Regions from separate parts of the Pseudescherichia sp. genome, predicted to be linked through region 3. Evidence: predicted binding sites of a transcription regulator. Region 3 holds the regulator's gene; each other region holds the start of a gene.
The links. The regulator CRP, encoded in region 3, controls carbon source genes, mostly activating them, when cyclic AMP is high. The targets are predictions, from matches to a motif close to ATGTGANNNNNNTCACAT.
Positions count from the first base shown of each region.

Region 1 (5,476 bases), on a different contig from region 3:
TGCGCCGTGGCCCAGGCGGCGAGGCGTTCGAGCATCTGCTGCGTGGCCTGAGGCGTCAGGCGGCTGAAGGCCTCATCCAGCAGCAGAATTTTGGGCTGCATTGCCAGCGCGCAGGCAATCACCACGCGTTGCGTCTCGCCACCGGAGAGCGTCGCCGGGTGACGGTGGCGCAGCGGCTGGCAGTCGGTCAGGGTCAACGCTGCGTCAATGCGGGCAAGGATCGTCTCCTCGTTCAGACAGAGGTTTTCCGGCCCGAAGGCTATCTCCTCCTCCACGCTGAAGGTGCAGCCCGAGAGCTGGAGATAGGGCGACTGCTGCACCAGCTGAATGGTCTGCGCCTGCGCCGCGAGGGAAAGCGTGCCGATGGGCTGCCCAAGCAGGCTGCCGGAGCCGCTAACGGTGCCGGGAAGAAAATCCGGGTACCAGCCCGCCATCAGCTGCGCCAGGGTGCTTTTCCCGCTGCCGTTGCCGCCGATAATCGCCACTACGCCGGGGAAAGGGTAATGAAAATTGAACGTCCTCTGCGGGGACGCGCTGGCGTGCAACGGCTGATAGGCGAAGTTCTCTAACGTAACCATAGCCATACGCCTGCCTCCGCGACGATCAGCGCTACCATGCCGTAGCGTACGGCGCGTTGAAATGCGCTGTCCTTCGGTGCCCATAGCGTGGTGCGGGTACGATGCAGGCGAAAGGCCCGCATATCCAGCGCCGCGCCGCGTACGGCGAGATCGTTAAGCGCGCCCTGCGTCAGGGGCAGCACCAGGGCCGGGATCGCCCGCAGCCGCTGATACCAGCGCCCATCCAGCGGCACGCCCCGAGCTCGCTGGGCTTCATGAATACTGCCTAAACGGTGCTTAAGCTGCTCGACGATCAATAGCGGTCCAGAAAGCAGGTAGGCGAGGCCCGGCGGCAGGCGGCTGGCAAACAGGGCACGAATAAACTGTGGTACCGGCACACAGTGCATCCAGAGCTGGGCGGTCGAGACGATTGCCAGAATACGCAGCCATAGCGTAATGGCCTGCATCCAGCGCTGAGGGTTGCGGGGCTGGCCGCTAAGCCATTCAGCCAGCCAGCCGCCATGCACCAGCCAGAGTCCCGCTCCCAGGGAGAGCATTAGCCAGCCGACATAGCGCGCCCGCCTGCGGGTGGCGCGAAAAATCAGCAGGCTGGCAAAGGCGGCTGCGCTCCAGGCGGTGAGCGGTGTACCTGCGGGTATCAGCAGCGTAGAGAATGCGGCGAGGCCCCACAGCGTAAGCGATGTAAAGGGGTGCATCTAACGTACGGCGGCCATAGTGGGGAAGTGGCGCGTGGTACGTAAGGGCAGCTGGCGCAGCAGGAGCCAGACCACGATCGCCGTGAGGATCTTATCCACCAGGTTGGCCCCCAGAACGGTAATCGCGACTGACTCAAGGAGATCCTGGCCCATCGAGTGCATCCAGGCGACAAAGAGATCGGCTCCGCTGCCGGTCACGCCGCCGAACAGCGCGGTGCGGATCGGTACGGCCACCACCGTGACCGCGAGCGTAATGATGACGCCGCTGACGATCACCTTCGGCAGAGTGCGGAACCAGCCCAACCGTGCCAGCCAGCCGGCCACCAGCCCAATCACCATCGCCACCGGGGCAAAGGCAGCGGCAATCGGATCGGTGAGCAGTCCCCAGAGCAGGTTGGTCAGCAGGCCGGTAAGCATACCGATAAACGGCCCCAGCAGTACGGCGCTAATCAGCGTGCCGATGGAGTCGAGGAAAATTGGCAGCTTTAGCAGGCTAATCAGCTGGCCTCCAATCATATTGATGGCGATGGAGATAACAATCAGTGCCAGCGTCTGGCTGGCGAGTTGGCGACGTGCCATAGCGACCTCGTTGGGTTAGGAAAATTAGCGCGGGTTAATGACCAGCTCGTCATAGCCGGAAACGGGGCAGGGCTGGCGGCTAAAAGCAAGCGTGGTCAGCTCGCCAATCACCACTTCAAGCGTGGTGCGTACGGTACAGCCAGGCATCACGTGCCCGCCGGTCATTGCGCCATGCTCATCGGCCACGCTGAGGTGCAGATGCTCACCTGCCCGCTCCAGCGTGCCGCCAAGAGAGATGACCTCAAAGGTGCCACTTAAATATGTCGTCTCATCGCGCGCGGCGAAGCGCAGCGCAACGTCCGTCAGGCTGCCGGTGCAGCCGGCAATCCAGGCGGCCTGCAGGGCGTGACGCTGGGTAAACGCACGCAGGGCAGCGAGCAGCTCGTCGCCGGGGAGCAGACGCAGAGCATAGAAGCGTGCGCCGGATTGAGGAATGCCGGGGGTCATGATCATAGGCCTCGTTAACGCCGAAGTGGCAACGATGATAAGAGCGACAGCGATCGGGTTTAATGATGTATATCAGGAAAAGGCCGCGGCCGATGGCAGATTTGCGTATAAAGGAATACGGATCCTGGCAATGGAATAATTCTGCCGCAGGTTTGCGATAAAGTGTGATGCAGATCAGATAACTGGCTTAACGCCACGGCGACACATTCCCTTTATTCCGCGTTTCGCTTACTCTAGCTGAAGCGTTTCAGTCGAAATTCTGTTCGACATTTAACCATTTAGTCACAGTTTGTGACAGGCGAGGTTTCCCTGACTATGCCGCTGCATTACTCTGTCAGCCATCGACTCAGGGATAGCTTTGCAGGAGACTTATGACCCTACGCATTGCGATAAATGGCTTCGGTCGCATCGGGCGTAACGTGGTTCGTGCTTTGTATGAATCCGGACGCCGGGCGGAGATCGCCGTAGTGGCCATCAACGAGCTGGCGGACGACGCAGGCATTGCGCATCTGTTGAAGTATGACACCAGCCACGGCCGCTTTAGCCAGCGTGTTCATCACGAGGGCGGACAGCTGTTTGTCGGCCATGACGCGATCCGTCTTCTGCACGAGCCCACTATCGAGGCGCTGCCCTGGCGCGAGCTGGCGGTCGATGTCGTGCTGGACTGCACCGGCGTCTACGGCAATCGTCAGCACGGCGAGGCGCATCTGGCCGCCGGTGCGAAGAAGGTCCTCTTTTCCCATCCGGGCAGCAGCGATCTCGATGCCACCGTGGTCTTTGGCGTCAATCAGGACGATCTGCGTCCGGACGACCGCCTTGTCTCTAACGCCTCCTGTACCACCAACTGCATCATTCCGGTAATCAAGCTGCTTGATGACGCTTTTGGCATTGAGTCGGGTACGGTCACCACCATCCACTCGGCGATGCACGATCAGCAGGTGATCGACGCTTATCACCCGGACCTGCGACGCACGCGCGCGGCTAGCCAGTCAATCATTCCGGTGGATACCAAGCTTGCGGCAGGTATTACGCGCTTCTTTCCTAAATTTAACGATAAATTTGAAGCCATTGCCGTACGCGTACCGACAATCAATGTGACGGCAATCGACCTCAGCGTAACGGTAAACAGTCCGGTAAATGCCTACCAAGTCAACCACTTGCTGCAAAAGGCGTCACAGGAAGCATTTCATGGTATAGTTGACTATACGGAATTACCGTTGGTCTCAACTGATTTTAACCACGATCCGCACAGCGCCATTGTTGATGGCACACAGACGCGGGTCAGCGGTGCACATCTGATCAAAACGCTGGTCTGGTGTGATAACGAATGGGGTTTCGCTAACCGAATGCTCGACACGACGTTAGCGATGGCCGCTAAAGGTTTTAGGTAGGACGTTTCTTGCGTCTGCAAAACTTTAAGAATCAACGAGAGGATTCACCATGTCTGTAATTAAGATGACCGATCTGGATCTAGCTGGTAAACGCGTTTTTATCCGTGCGGATCTGAACGTACCGGTTAAAGATGGTAAAGTAACTAGCGATGCGCGTATTCGTGCCTCCCTGCCGACTATCGAACTGGCCCTGAAACAGGGTGCAAAAGTGATGGTCACCTCTCACCTGGGTCGTCCGACCGAAGGCGAGTACAACGAAGAATTCTCTCTGCTGCCGGTTGTTAACTACCTGAAAGATAAACTCTCCAACCCGGTACGTCTGGTGAAAGAGTACCTGGACGGCGTGGAAGTCGCTGAAGGTGAGCTGGTCGTGCTGGAAAACGTTCGCTTCAACAAAGGCGAGAAGAAAGACGACGAAACCCTGGCGAAAAAATATGCCGCCCTGTGCGACGTCTTCGTGATGGATGCATTCGGTACCGCTCACCGCGCGCAGGCTTCTACCCACGGCGTGGGCAAGTTTGCTGATGTTGCGTGCGCAGGCCCGCTGCTGGCAGACGAACTTGAGGCGCTGGGTAAAGCGCTGAAAGAGCCGGCTCGCCCGATGGTGGCTATCGTTGGCGGCTCTAAAGTCTCCACCAAGCTGACCGTGCTTGACTCCCTGTCAAAAATCGCTGACCAGCTGATCGTCGGTGGCGGCATCGCCAACACCTTCGTTGCCGCTCAGGGCCACAACGTGGGCAAATCCCTGTACGAAGCCGACCTGGTGGACGAAGCGAAACGCCTGCTGCAGACCTGCGATATTCCGGTCCCGACCGATGTCCGCGTTGCCACTGAATTCTCCGAAACCGCGACCGCGACCCTGAAATCTGTTAACGACATCAAAGATGAAGAGCAGATTCTGGATCTGGGCGATGTTTCCGCTGAGAAACTGGCTGAAATCCTGAAAAACGCCAAAACTATTCTGTGGAACGGCCCGGTAGGCGTTTTTGAGTTCCCGAACTTCCGTAAAGGTACTGAGATCGTGGCTAACGCTATCGCTGACAGCGAAGCGTTCTCTATCGCAGGTGGCGGTGATACCCTGGCGGCGATCGACCTGTTCGGCATCGCTGACAAAATTTCCTACATCTCCACCGGTGGCGGCGCGTTCCTTGAATTCGTGGAAGGCAAAGTGCTGCCAGCCGTAGCGATGCTCGAAGAGCGCGCTAAGAAGTAATGCCTGAGCAGGCGGCTCGCTCCGCCTGATTTCAGACCCGTTTTCTGTAAATACAGGATTTACAACATGTCTAAAATTTTTGATTTCGTAAAACCAGGCGTGATCACCGGTGATGACGTTCAGAAAGTATTCCAGGTAGCTAAAGAGAACAACTTTGCTCTGCCAGCCGTTAACTGCGTGGGTACCGACTCTATCAACGCCGTTCTGGAAACCGCAGCGAAGGTAAAAGCGCCGGTTATCGTTCAGTTCTCTAACGGTGGTGCTGCATTTATCGCCGGTAAAGGCTTTAAAGGCGAAGGCCAGCAGGCCGCTATCCTGGGTGCTATCTCTGGTGCCCATCACGTTCACCAGATGGCTGAGCACTACGGCGTGCCGGTGATCCTGCACACTGACCACTGCGCGAAGAAACTGCTGCCGTGGATCGACGGTCTGCTGGATGCAGGTGAAAAGCACTTTGCCGCTACCGGTAAACCGCTGTTCTCCTCCCACATGATTGACCTCTCTGAAGAGTCACTGGAAGAGAACATCGAGATCTGCTCTAAATACCTGGAGCGTATGTCCAAGCTGGGCATG
Region 1 covers NZ_DAMBWA010000009.1:79,419-84,894, forward strand. Annotated here, with positions in the region: gene RTX96_RS13510 (ATP-binding cassette domain-containing protein) at 1-578, opposite strand, end outside; gene RTX96_RS13515 (energy-coupling factor transporter transmembrane component T) at 566-1,273, opposite strand; gene RTX96_RS13520 (ECF transporter S component) at 1,274-1,852, opposite strand; gene RTX96_RS13525 (PPC domain-containing DNA-binding protein) at 1,877-2,299, opposite strand; gene epd (erythrose-4-phosphate dehydrogenase) at 2,671-3,690, shown strand; gene pgk (phosphoglycerate kinase) at 3,740-4,903, shown strand; gene fbaA (class II fructose-bisphosphate aldolase) at 4,970-5,476, shown strand, end outside.
Region 1: epd (erythrose-4-phosphate dehydrogenase) is a predicted target of CRP. The motif match lies at 2,462-2,479, and genes of this name have one in related genera.

Region 2 (5,476 bases), on a different contig from region 3:
CTGATCCAGAATGACCGTCCCGGAGGAGTGACAGTTGCCCAGGTAACCCGGTAATCCGGCACGCTCTACCAGCTTGTCGAGCAGTTCCTGTGGGAAGCTGTTCTCGGTGTCGGAGAAGTAGCCCCAGTCAAAGAGAACCGGCACGCCGGCAATCTCCCAGTGGCCCGACGGCGTATCTTTCCCGGAGGAGAGCTCGTGCGCCCATGCGTAAGCGCCAGCGATCTCTGCGTTACCGTCCATCCCCGCAGGAATGGTTCCGGTTGAGCCTTCATGCGCTTTTGCCAGGCCGAGACGGGTTAAATTAGGCAGGTTTAGCGGGCCCTGGCGACCCGTGTTAGCTTCGCCTTTGGCACAGGCTTCGGCAATATGGCCGAGCGTATCAGAGCCTGCATCGCCAAAACGTTCCGCATCTTCGGTAGCGCCGATGCCGAAAGAATCCAGCACCATAATAAATGCACGTTTCATATTTTCTCCGTACTAGTGCTTCATAAAAAATCGATCAGATCAGTATACAGCTATTCAGTAATACGACGATAGACGGTTGGCGTGGTTTCGGGAGCTTGATCGTCTAACGTCACGGCGGACTTCACGGCCTTCGCCGCTTCCTGCCAGCTGGCCTCGTCTTTGGCGTGGATCACCGCCAGCGGCCGCTGGCCGTCAACGCTGTCGCCCAGACGCGCCATATCGGTGAAGCCCACGCTGTAGTCAATGCTGTCAGAGGCCTGGCGACGACCGCCGCCCATCGACACCACCGCCATGCCCAGCGCACGGGTATCCATCGCCGAGACAAACCCTTCGGTATCGGCGTAGACCGCCTTGCTGAGGGTCGCCGTCGGCAGGTACTTCGCGTAGTTCTCGACGAAGTCAGCCGGGCCTTTTTGCGCGGCTACCATCCGGCCAAACACCTCTGCCGCTTTGCCGTTATCCAGCACCGCCTGCAGTTGCTGGCGAGCATCGGCATCGTCACGAGCAAGCTTGCCGGAGATCAGCATCTCCACGCACAGCGCCATAGTGACATCGAGCAGGCGCGGGTTGCGGTACTCGCCGGTAAGGAACTGCACCGCCTCACGCACTTCTACCGCGTTACCGGCGCTGGAGGCCAGAACCTGGTTCATATCGGTCAGCAGAGCCGTGGTGCGTACGCCCGCGCCATTGGCGACGCCGACGATAGCTTCGGCCAGCGCGGCGGAAAGTTCATAGGTAGGCATAAACGCCCCGCTGCCCACTTTCACATCCATCACCAGCGCATCCAGCCCTTCGGCCAGCTTTTTCGCCAGAATGGAGGCGGTGATCAGCGGAATAGAGTCAACCGTGGCGGTAATGTCGCGGGTAGCGTAGAAGCGCTTGTCCGCCGGGGCGAGAGAGCTGGTCTGCCCGATGATCGCGACGCCAACGTCCTTAATAATGTCCCGGAAGCGGCTGTCGCTCGGGAAGATGTCAAAACCAGGGATGGCCTCCAGCTTGTCGAGGGTGCCACCGGTGTGGCCCAGACCGCGTCCAGAGATCATCGGTACGTAGCCGCCGCAGGCTGCCACCATCGGACCGAGCATCAGGGAGGTCACGTCGCCCACGCCGCCGGTAGAGTGCTTATCAACAATCGGGCCGTTCAGGCTGAGGCTTTTCCAGTCCAGCACCGTACCCGAATCGCGCATCGCCATCGTCAGGGAGACACGCTCCGGCATGGCCATGTCGTGGAAAAAGATGGTCATTGCCAGCGCGGCGATCTGACCTTCTGAAACGGTGTTATCACGAATGCCGTTGATAAAAAAGCGAATCTCTTCGTCGCTGAGGGCGTGGCCATCGCGTTTTTTTCGAATAATTTCTTGAGCGAGAAACAAGGTAACCCCCTTGATGAGCTGGCGCGAAGGCCACCGGCATACGCCCGATGGCGCTCCGCTTATCGGGCCTACGGAGAGGCCCAACGGTGTTGATTAATAGCTGCTTGCGCTTTTGCCGTCGCCGTGGCCGAGGGCCTTCAGCAGGCTCGCCAGCAGGCTGGATGCGCCAAAGCGGTAGTGGCGTGCGTCAGCCCACTCAGCACCGAACAGCTGGTCGGCGATGGCGAGGAACTGCGCGGCATCTTCCGCCGTGCGTACGCCGCCCGCCGGTTTGAAGCCTACGGTTTTCTCGACGCCCAGATCGCGGATGGTTTCCAGCATAATGCGCGCGCTCTCTGGGGTGGCGTTAACCGGCACTTTACCGGTGGACGTTTTGATGAAGTCCGCGCCCGCCTTGATGGCGATCTCAGAGGCTTTACGGATCAGCGCTTCCTCTTTCAGCTCGCCGGTCTCAATGATCACCTTCAGCAGCACGTTAGCTTCAGCACAGGCGGCTTTACAGGCCTGCACCAGATCGAAACCGACCTGCTCGTTACCGGCGATCAGCGCCCGATAAGGGAACACCACATCTACCTCATCCGCGCCGTAGGCGATAGCCGCGCGCGTCTCTGCCAGCGCGATCTCGATATCGTCATTGCCGTGCGGGAAGTTGGTGACCGTCGCGATGCGGATCTCCGGCGTGCCCTGCTCTTTCAGCGTCTTACGCGCAATCGGAATAAAGCGCGGATAGATGCAGATAGCCGCGGTGTTGCCCACCGGGGTTTTCGCCTGGTGACACAGAGCGATCACTTTCGCATCGGTGTCATCGTCGTTCAGGGTGGTCAAATCCATCAGTTGCAATGCACGCAGGCTGCTTGCAGTTAAATCAGTCATAACACTCTCCAGAAGCTGAAGACGGCGTTTGCCGGTTCATCGGTTAACCGGGCGGGTCTGTTACTATTCTAACATCCTCCCGCCACGACACTTCGACGCACATCACAGTTAATGAAAACGTCATGCAAAGTTGCACGATATTATTGTGAAGTACATCACTATCTACGCCGTTCATTACCGAGCGGTCCGGAACGGCTGGCATGTTATAATTCTAACATAACAGCCCTGCCAAACGCGACAGCTCGCCGTAGATTGCCTCTTAGCGGGAGAAAAATGATAAAATTTTCACATAAACGTTTGATACGTATTATCTAGCAGCGTAGCAGCAATCTCGTCAGGCGATTCCGGGCGTAGCTCACAAAGTGTGCTAAATACGCGGGCGGCCTGCTCGGGGCGGTTAGGCTGCCCCTGGAAGCCGTTGAGGGGCATATCCGGCGCGTCTGTTTCCAGCAGTAAAGAAGAGAGCGGCAGGTGGGCAATGACGTCGCGGGTCTTACTCGCCCGCGGATAGGTGATCGTGCCCCCGACGCCAATCCGGTAGCCCATCTCAACGAAGCGCTGGGCCTGTTGCAGGCTGCCGGCAAAACCGTGTACCACGCCGGTGCGCGGCAGGCTATGACGCTTGAGGTGCATCGCCAGCTTGTCATGAGTGCGCCGGGAGTGGAGGATCACCGGCAGATCGTAGCGCTTTGCCAGCCGGAGCTGCGCATCGAGCAGCTGCTCCTGCTTATCAAACTGCGGATCCTCGCGATAGAGATCTAAACCTATCTCCCCCACCGCCACCAGCCGGGTAGGCCGTGCGGCAAGCAGATCTGTCAGCCTGTCGATGCATGCCGGGGTATGGTTTTCAATTACGATGGGGTGTAGTCCGAGCGCGGCATAGACAGCCTCAAACCGCTCCGCCAGCGCCAGTACGCGGGAGAAATGAGCGGCTTCGACGGCGGGAACGATCACTGCTTCAACGCCCGCGGCACTGGCTTTGACAAGGCTCTGCGCCTCATCGCCGGTAAAGGGTGGAAAGTCAAAGTGGCAGTGGGTATCGATAAAGCGCTGCATCATGCCGAACTCTCTTTACTGAACGTCGTATCGTTGGCCTGGGGGGCATCGACCAGAGGCGTCGTTAGCGCGTCGTTTGCCACCACCGCAGGCGGCACCACCACCGTTGTCGGCGTGACGATACGCGGCGCATGGCGCAGCAGCGGTGGCTCGTCAACCAACAGCTTACCCACGGTGGCGAGGAAATAGCGACCGCACAGCCGCCCCATCTTGTAATCATCGCGCAGCGCCGGAAGGCGGCTACCAAGAGCCATGCTCTTCAGCAGGCGTGGCGGATAGATCTCAAAGATCCGCAGCTTGCCGGGCGGCTTCTCAATAAATTGCTGGATCGCATGATAGCTATTCTCATGGTGATGAACGAGGTTGACGAAAGGCTGAAGGCTACCCTCGCCTAGCCATCGCTCCATGCGCTTAAACCACTGCGGGGTATAGTACATCTGCGACGGCACAGTGCGGATCACCACGATGGTTTTCGCCCCCCGCTTTGCCGCCTCCTGCACTGGGATGGCATCACTGATGCCGCCGTCAAGATAGTTAATCCCGTCCAGCATCACGCCGCTGCGGTAAAAGCCGGGGATGGCGCTGGTGGCGCGGATCAGATCCAGCCAGGTCTGGCTGGTTGGAGAGAAGTACCCCGGGGTGTAGTCATCGCCCCGGCAGGCGCACATATAGAACAGCTTGCCAACGTCAAAGAGACGGGCAGCGGTATCCATCGCCAGCGGCATCTCCCTGGCGGTGGACTCTACCAGCCAGTCGAGGTCGATCAGGTTACCGCCGCGGACAAAGCGTACCGGATTAAAAAATTCACGAGAGGTGGTATAGCGCATAATCACTTTGCGCGCGTAGCCAGGCTGATTACAGAGGTAGGCTGAGATGTTTTGTGCCCCGGCGGAGGTGCCGAAGAAGAGATCGAAGGGGTTGAATTGCGCGCGCATAAATTCGTCCAGCACGCCGGCAGTAAAGATGCCTCGTTGACCGCCGCCCTCACAAACTAAAGCGAGCCGCCCCGGGCGAAAGGAGTTCAACGCCAACGGCGCTATATTGCCGAGCGTAACGGGAATTCGCTGCCCCACCCTGCTTTCCTTTCATTGTTTTATTTATTAAGAGCTTATCTCATTTTTTAGTTTTCATAAACCGTGAAAGCCAGTCACAAGGACTGGCTTTACGATTAGCGGGAATTTACGGCTCGCTATGGACGCCGACGTCCCATGAACAGGCTGACCAGGAACAGAATGATCCCGACAACAAAAACAATTTTTGCTGCACCTGCTGCCGTACCGGCCAGGCCACCAAAGCCCAGAGCAGCGGCAATTAACGCGATAACCAGAAATATAATGCCCCAACGAAACATAAGATTCTCCTTTCCTTTACCATAGTTAACGTTACCGCTGTTAGTGAGCGCTCAGGCTACTCACCGGCGATACTTACTCGGTGTGATGCTCACGTCCCCCGTTACACGGCGGGGGATCGCATTCTGAGATTACTTGTTAACTTTAAGATCGTTTTTTACACTTTTCACACCATCGACCGCTTTAGAGATGCTCTCTGCACGTTCGATTTGTGCCTGGGAATCCACCGTACCGGTCAGCTGGACCACACCATCGGTGGTTTCAACTTTCACTTTACGTGCCGGAACGATGTCATCAGCTAACAGCTTGGCTTTAATTTCACTGGTAGTGGCGGTATCACCCGCGTAGCCTTTCACAGAA
Region 2 covers NZ_DAMBWA010000009.1:5,441-10,916, reverse strand. Annotated here, with positions in the region: gene deoB (phosphopentomutase) at 1-465, opposite strand, end outside; gene deoA (thymidine phosphorylase) at 516-1,838, opposite strand; gene deoC (deoxyribose-phosphate aldolase) at 1,932-2,711, opposite strand; gene RTX96_RS13170 (TatD family hydrolase) at 2,997-3,770, opposite strand; gene RTX96_RS13165 (patatin family protein) at 3,767-4,840, opposite strand; gene RTX96_RS13160 (DUF1328 domain-containing protein) at 4,957-5,118, opposite strand; gene osmY (molecular chaperone OsmY) at 5,248-5,476, opposite strand, start outside.
Region 2: deoC (deoxyribose-phosphate aldolase) is a predicted target of CRP. The motif match lies at 2,855-2,872, and genes of this name have one in related genera.

Region 3 (5,476 bases):
TGGCGTGGCTTGAGGCGCAGGAGCAGCTTGAAGGCATGCTGCAAAGTGAGTAACGCGAGGGGGCGAGAGGGTATTGCCCCATTTTCATAAACATAATTTATCTGCACAGGTATAGTATTCAGCAGATCACTGAAAAATAACTCGCACGACATGGCCCAAATAACTCCCTTACTGCTTCCCGCTGCGGCGGAAGATAATGTTGAATTCCGTCCGATGCCGGGGGCAAGCAACCCGCATTTACAGACGATGCTGCCGCGTATTTTGCGCCGTCGTCTGCAGTTTACCGCGCAGTGGCAGCGTCTTGAGCTGCCCGACGGCGACTTTGTCGATCTGGCATGGAGCGAGGATCCGCAGCAGGCGAAAGATAAGCCCCGGTTGGTGGTATTTCACGGCCTGGAGGGTAGCCTGCACAGCCCCTACGCCCACGGATTAATTCACGCGGCAAAGCAGCGCGGCTGGCTCGGGGTGGTGATGCACTTTCGCGGCTGCAGCGGCGAGCCTAACCGCCTGAACCGCATCTACCACTCCGGTGAAACCGAAGACGGCACGTGGTTCTTGCATTGGCTACGCAACACCTTTGGCGCCGCGCCTACCGCTGCGGTGGGTTACTCTCTCGGCGGCAATATGCTCGGCTGTCTGCTGGCTAAAGCTGACGATAGCCTGCCGCTCAACGCGGCGGTGATCGTCTCGGCTCCGCTGGTGCTGGAGGCCTGCAGCCTCCATATGGATAAGGGTTTCTCACGTTTCTATCAGCGTTACCTGCTCAACCTGCTAAAAGCCAACGCCAGACGCAAGCTCAAGGTCTATCCCGGTACCCTGCCGATCGATCTTGCCCAGCTCAAGCGCGTGCGCCGCATCCGTGAGTTTGATGACCTGATTACCGCAAAGGCGCACGGATTCGATGACGCCATCGACTACTACCGCCGAAGCAGCGCCATGCCGGTCCTGCCGCAGATCCGCAAGCCAACGCTGATTATCCATGCCAAAGACGATCCCTTTATGGATCACCACGTCATTCCGGCGGCGGGCCATTTACCCGCTAATATTGAATATCAGTTGACCGAACATGGCGGCCACGTTGGCTTCGTTGGCGGCACGCTGCGCCGCCCTGAGATGTGGCTTGAAAAGCGCATCCCCGACTGGCTGGCACCCTATCTGGAGGCATAGATGATTATTCCCTGGCAAGAGGTTGCACCCGAGACGCTCTACAGCCTGATTGAGAGCTTTGTCTTGCGCGAAGGCACCGATTATGGTGAACATGAGCGTTCGCTTGAGCAAAAGGTTGCCGACGTAAAGCGTCAGCTGGAAACGGGTGAGGCCGTGCTGGTGTGGTCAGAGCTGCACGAGACAGTCAATATTATGCCCCGGAAACAGTTTCGCGAATAACGCTGCGTCAGGCGATCCGCCCTCTTCTGCTGTTAATCAGGGAGTCGTTCGCTATGTCAGCCAAACATCCGGTGATTGCTGTCACAGGTTCCAGCGGTGCAGGTACCACCACCACCAGCCTCGCCTTTCGTAAAATATTTTCCCAGCTGGGTCTACGCGCCGCCGAGGTGGAGGGCGATAGCTTCCACCGCTATACCCGTCCGGAGATGGATATGGCGATCCGCAAGGCGCGCGATGCCGGGCGGCATATCAGCTACTTTGGTCCGGACGCCAACGACTTTGGTCTGCTGGAGCAGACCTTTATCGAATATGGTCACAACGGCACCGGACAGGCACGCAAGTATCTGCACACCTACGACGAAGCCGTCCCCTGGAACCAGGTGCCGGGCACCTTTACGCCGTGGCAGCCGCTGCCGGAACCCACCGACATTCTTTTTTACGAAGGATTGCACGGCGGCGTGGTGACGCCCCAGCACGACGTGGCGCGCCATGTGGATCTGCTGGTAGGGGTGGTGCCAATTATTAACCTCGAATGGATCCAGAAGATGATCCGCGACACCAGCGAGCGCGGCCACTCCCGGGAGACGGTGATGGACTCGGTGGTGCGCTCGATGGATGACTACATCAACTTCATTACGCCGCAGTTCTCCCGCACCCACATCAACTTCCAGCGCGTCCCCACGGTTGACACCTCAAATCCCTTTGCAGCCAAAAATATTCCCTCGCTGGACGAGAGCTTTGTGGTGATCCACTTTCGCGATCTGGAGGGTATCGACTATCCCTGGCTGCTGGCGATGCTGCAGGGATCGTTTATCTCCCACATCAACACCCTGGTGGTGCCGGGGGGCAAAATGGGACTGGCGATGGAGCTGATTATGCTGCCGCTGGTGCAGCGGCTGATGGAAGGCAAGAAGATTGAATAGGGTAATGCGCGACATGCAGGCCCGGTAAGCGCAGCGCCACCGGGCATAAAATCATCCCTCAACCACCTCGTAGGAGTGGGTGATATTGACCGCTTTCTCCAGCATCAGCGCCACGGAGCAGTACTTCTCCGCTGAGAGATCCACCGCGCGGGATACCGCCGCCTCCTTCAGCTCTTTGCCGGTAACGATAAAGTGCAGGTTGATGTGGGTGAAGAGACGCGGCGCCTCTTCCCGACGCTCGGAGGTCAGCTTCACTTCGCAATCGGTCACGCTATGACGCCCTTTCTGCAGGATCGACACCACGTCAATGGCGCTGCATCCGCCTGCCGCCATCAGTACCATCTCCATCGGGCTGGGGGCTTTGTCCCCGGAGTTGCCGTCCATTAAGACCTGATGCCCAGAGGCGGACTCGCCGAGAAACGTTAACCCTTCAACCCATTTTACGCGTGCTTGCATTTTCATCACTCCAGAGTGGCAATTTTCCCGACAGATTACGCGCGCAGAGCAAAACGCGCAACGGAAGGCGACCTGCATCAAGCTGAAGCGAGACACCAGGAGACACACGGCAAAAGCTATGCTAAAACAGTCGGGATGCTCCAGTAATGTATTGACATTATGCAGGTATGCAGAGGACTTCAACCATTACAGGCCGCATGCCTATATTGACGGCCCCCTTCCCAGGATTCGGGAAGCATATGATTGCAACCCCAGCCGCCGGACCCGTCCCGCGACTGGCGCCAGCTTATAACAGAGGATAACCGCGCATGGTGCTTGGCAAACCACAAACAGACCCGACTCTCGAATGGTTCTTGTCTCATTGCCACATTCATAAGTACCCGTCGAAGAGCACGCTGATTCACCAGGGTGAAAAAGCGGAAACGTTGTATTACATCGTCAAAGGCTCGGTGGCAGTGCTCATCAAGGATGAAGAAGGGAAAGAGATGATCCTCTCTTACCTGAACCAGGGAGACTTTATCGGTGAACTGGGCCTGTTTGAAGAGGGCCAGGAGCGCAGCGCATGGGTACGGGCGAAAACCGCCTGTGAAGTGGCCGAAATTTCCTATAAAAAATTCCGTCAGCTTATCCAGGTCAACCCGGATATTCTGATGCGCCTCTCGTCGCAGATGGCACGTCGCCTGCAGGTCACCTCTGAGAAAGTGGGCAACCTTGCCTTCCTCGACGTTACCGGCCGCATCGCGCAGACGCTGCTGAACCTGGCTAAACAGCCAGACGCCATGACCCATCCGGACGGGATGCAGATCAAAATCACCCGCCAGGAGATTGGCCAGATCGTGGGCTGCTCCCGCGAAACCGTGGGCCGTATTCTGAAGATGCTGGAAGATCAGAACCTGATCTCTGCACATGGTAAAACCATCGTCGTCTACGGAACGCGTTAAGCTTTAAGAACGGCGTGTCGCCTCTGCGCACGCCGTTTTTGCTCTCCCCCATGTGGCGCCGGTTAATCTACCACCCTGAAGTTAACTACGCACTGCGGCAAACGCTGGTGCTGTGCCTTCCCGTGGCCATCGGCCTGGCGTTAGGCCACCTGCAGCAGGGGCTACTGTTCTCGCTGGTGCCCGCCTGCTGTAACATTGCCGGTCTTGATACCCCACACAAACGCTTCTTTAAGCGCCTGATTATCGGCGGTTCGCTGTTTGCCGGCTGTAGCCTGGCGGTGCAGCTGCTGCTGGGGGCCAACGTTGCGCTCCCGCTGATCCTTGCCGGACTGGCAATGCTGCTGGGCGTCACGGCGGAAATCAGTCCTCTACACGCTCGCCTGCTGCCTGCCTCGCTCATCGCCGCTATCTTTACCCTGAGCCTGGCGGGCAATATGCCGGTCTGGGAGCCGCTGCTCATCTACGCCCTGGGCACGCTCTGGTATGGCGCATTTAACTGGTTCTGGTTCTGGCTGTGGCGCGAGCAGCCGCTGCGTGAGTCGTTAAGCCTGCTCTATCGCCAGCTTGCCGACTACTGCGAGGCGAAGTACAGCCTGCTAACGCAGCACGCCGACCCGGAGAAGGCCTTGCCACCGCTGCTGACGCGCCAGCAAAAGGCGGTGGATCTCATCAGCCAGTGCTATCAGCAGCTGCATATGCTCGCCGCCAACCAGCATAACGACTACAAGCGTCTGCTGCGGGCGTTTCAGGTGGCGCTGGATCTGCAGGAGCACATCTCGGTTAGCCTGCACCAGCCGGAAGAGGTGCAGAAGCTGGTGGAGCGCAGCCACGCCGAAGCGGTGATCCGCTGGAATGCGCAGGTGGTCGCCGCCCGGCTCCGGGTGCTGGCGGACGACATTCTCTACCATCGCTACCCGACCCGCTTCACTATGGAGAAGCAGATTGGCGCGCTGGAGAAGATCGCCCGCCAGCATCCGCAAAACCCGGTCGGGCAGTTCTGCGCCTGGCACTTTAGCCGTATTGCCCGCGTGCTGCGCACCCAGCGTCCGCTCTATACGCGCGATCTGATGGCCGACCAGCAGCGCCGCCAGCCGCTATGGGAGGCGCTCAAGAGCTACCTGTCGCTGAAATCTCCGGCGCTGCGCAACGCCGCCCGCATCAGCGTCATGCTGAGCGTCGCCAGCCTGATGGGCAGCGCGCTGCACCTGCCGAAGCCCTACTGGATCCTGATGACGGTGCTGCTGGTCACGCAGAACGGTTACGGTGCCACGCGGGTGCGTATTTTACACCGGGCGGCAGGGACGTTAGCGGGGTTGACCATCGCCGGGTTCGCCCTGCACTTTCATGTCCCGGAGGGGTACACGCTGCTGGGCATGCTGTTTATTACGCTGGTAAGCTACCTGATAATTCGTAAGAGCTACGGCTGGGCGACGGTGGGTTTCACCATTACGGCGGTTTATTCGATTCAAATTCTGACCCTGAGCGGCGAGAACTTTATCGTCGCCCGCCTGATCGATACCCTGATTGGCTGCCTGATCGCCTTCGGCGGGATGGTCTGGCTCTGGCCGCAGTGGCAGAGCGGGCTGCTGCGGAAAAATGCCCATGATGCGATTGAGAAGGATCAGGATGCGATTCGCCTGATCCTCAGTGACGATCCGCAGCCCACGCCGCTGGCTTACCAGCGGATACGGGTCAATCAGGCGCACAACGCGCTCTTTAACTCCCTCAACCAGGCGATGCAGGAGCCGGGGTTCAATACCCATTATCTGG
Region 3 covers NZ_DAMBWA010000003.1:406,648-412,123, reverse strand. Annotated here, with positions in the region: gene RTX96_RS06720 (ABC transporter ATP-binding protein) at 1-53, shown strand, start outside; gene RTX96_RS06715 (hydrolase) at 151-1,167, shown strand; gene RTX96_RS06710 (YheU family protein) at 1,168-1,386, shown strand; gene RTX96_RS06705 (phosphoribulokinase) at 1,440-2,309, shown strand; gene RTX96_RS06700 (OsmC family protein) at 2,361-2,765, opposite strand; gene crp (cAMP-activated global transcriptional regulator CRP) at 3,074-3,706, shown strand; gene RTX96_RS06690 (YccS/YhfK family putative transporter) at 3,757-5,476, shown strand, end outside.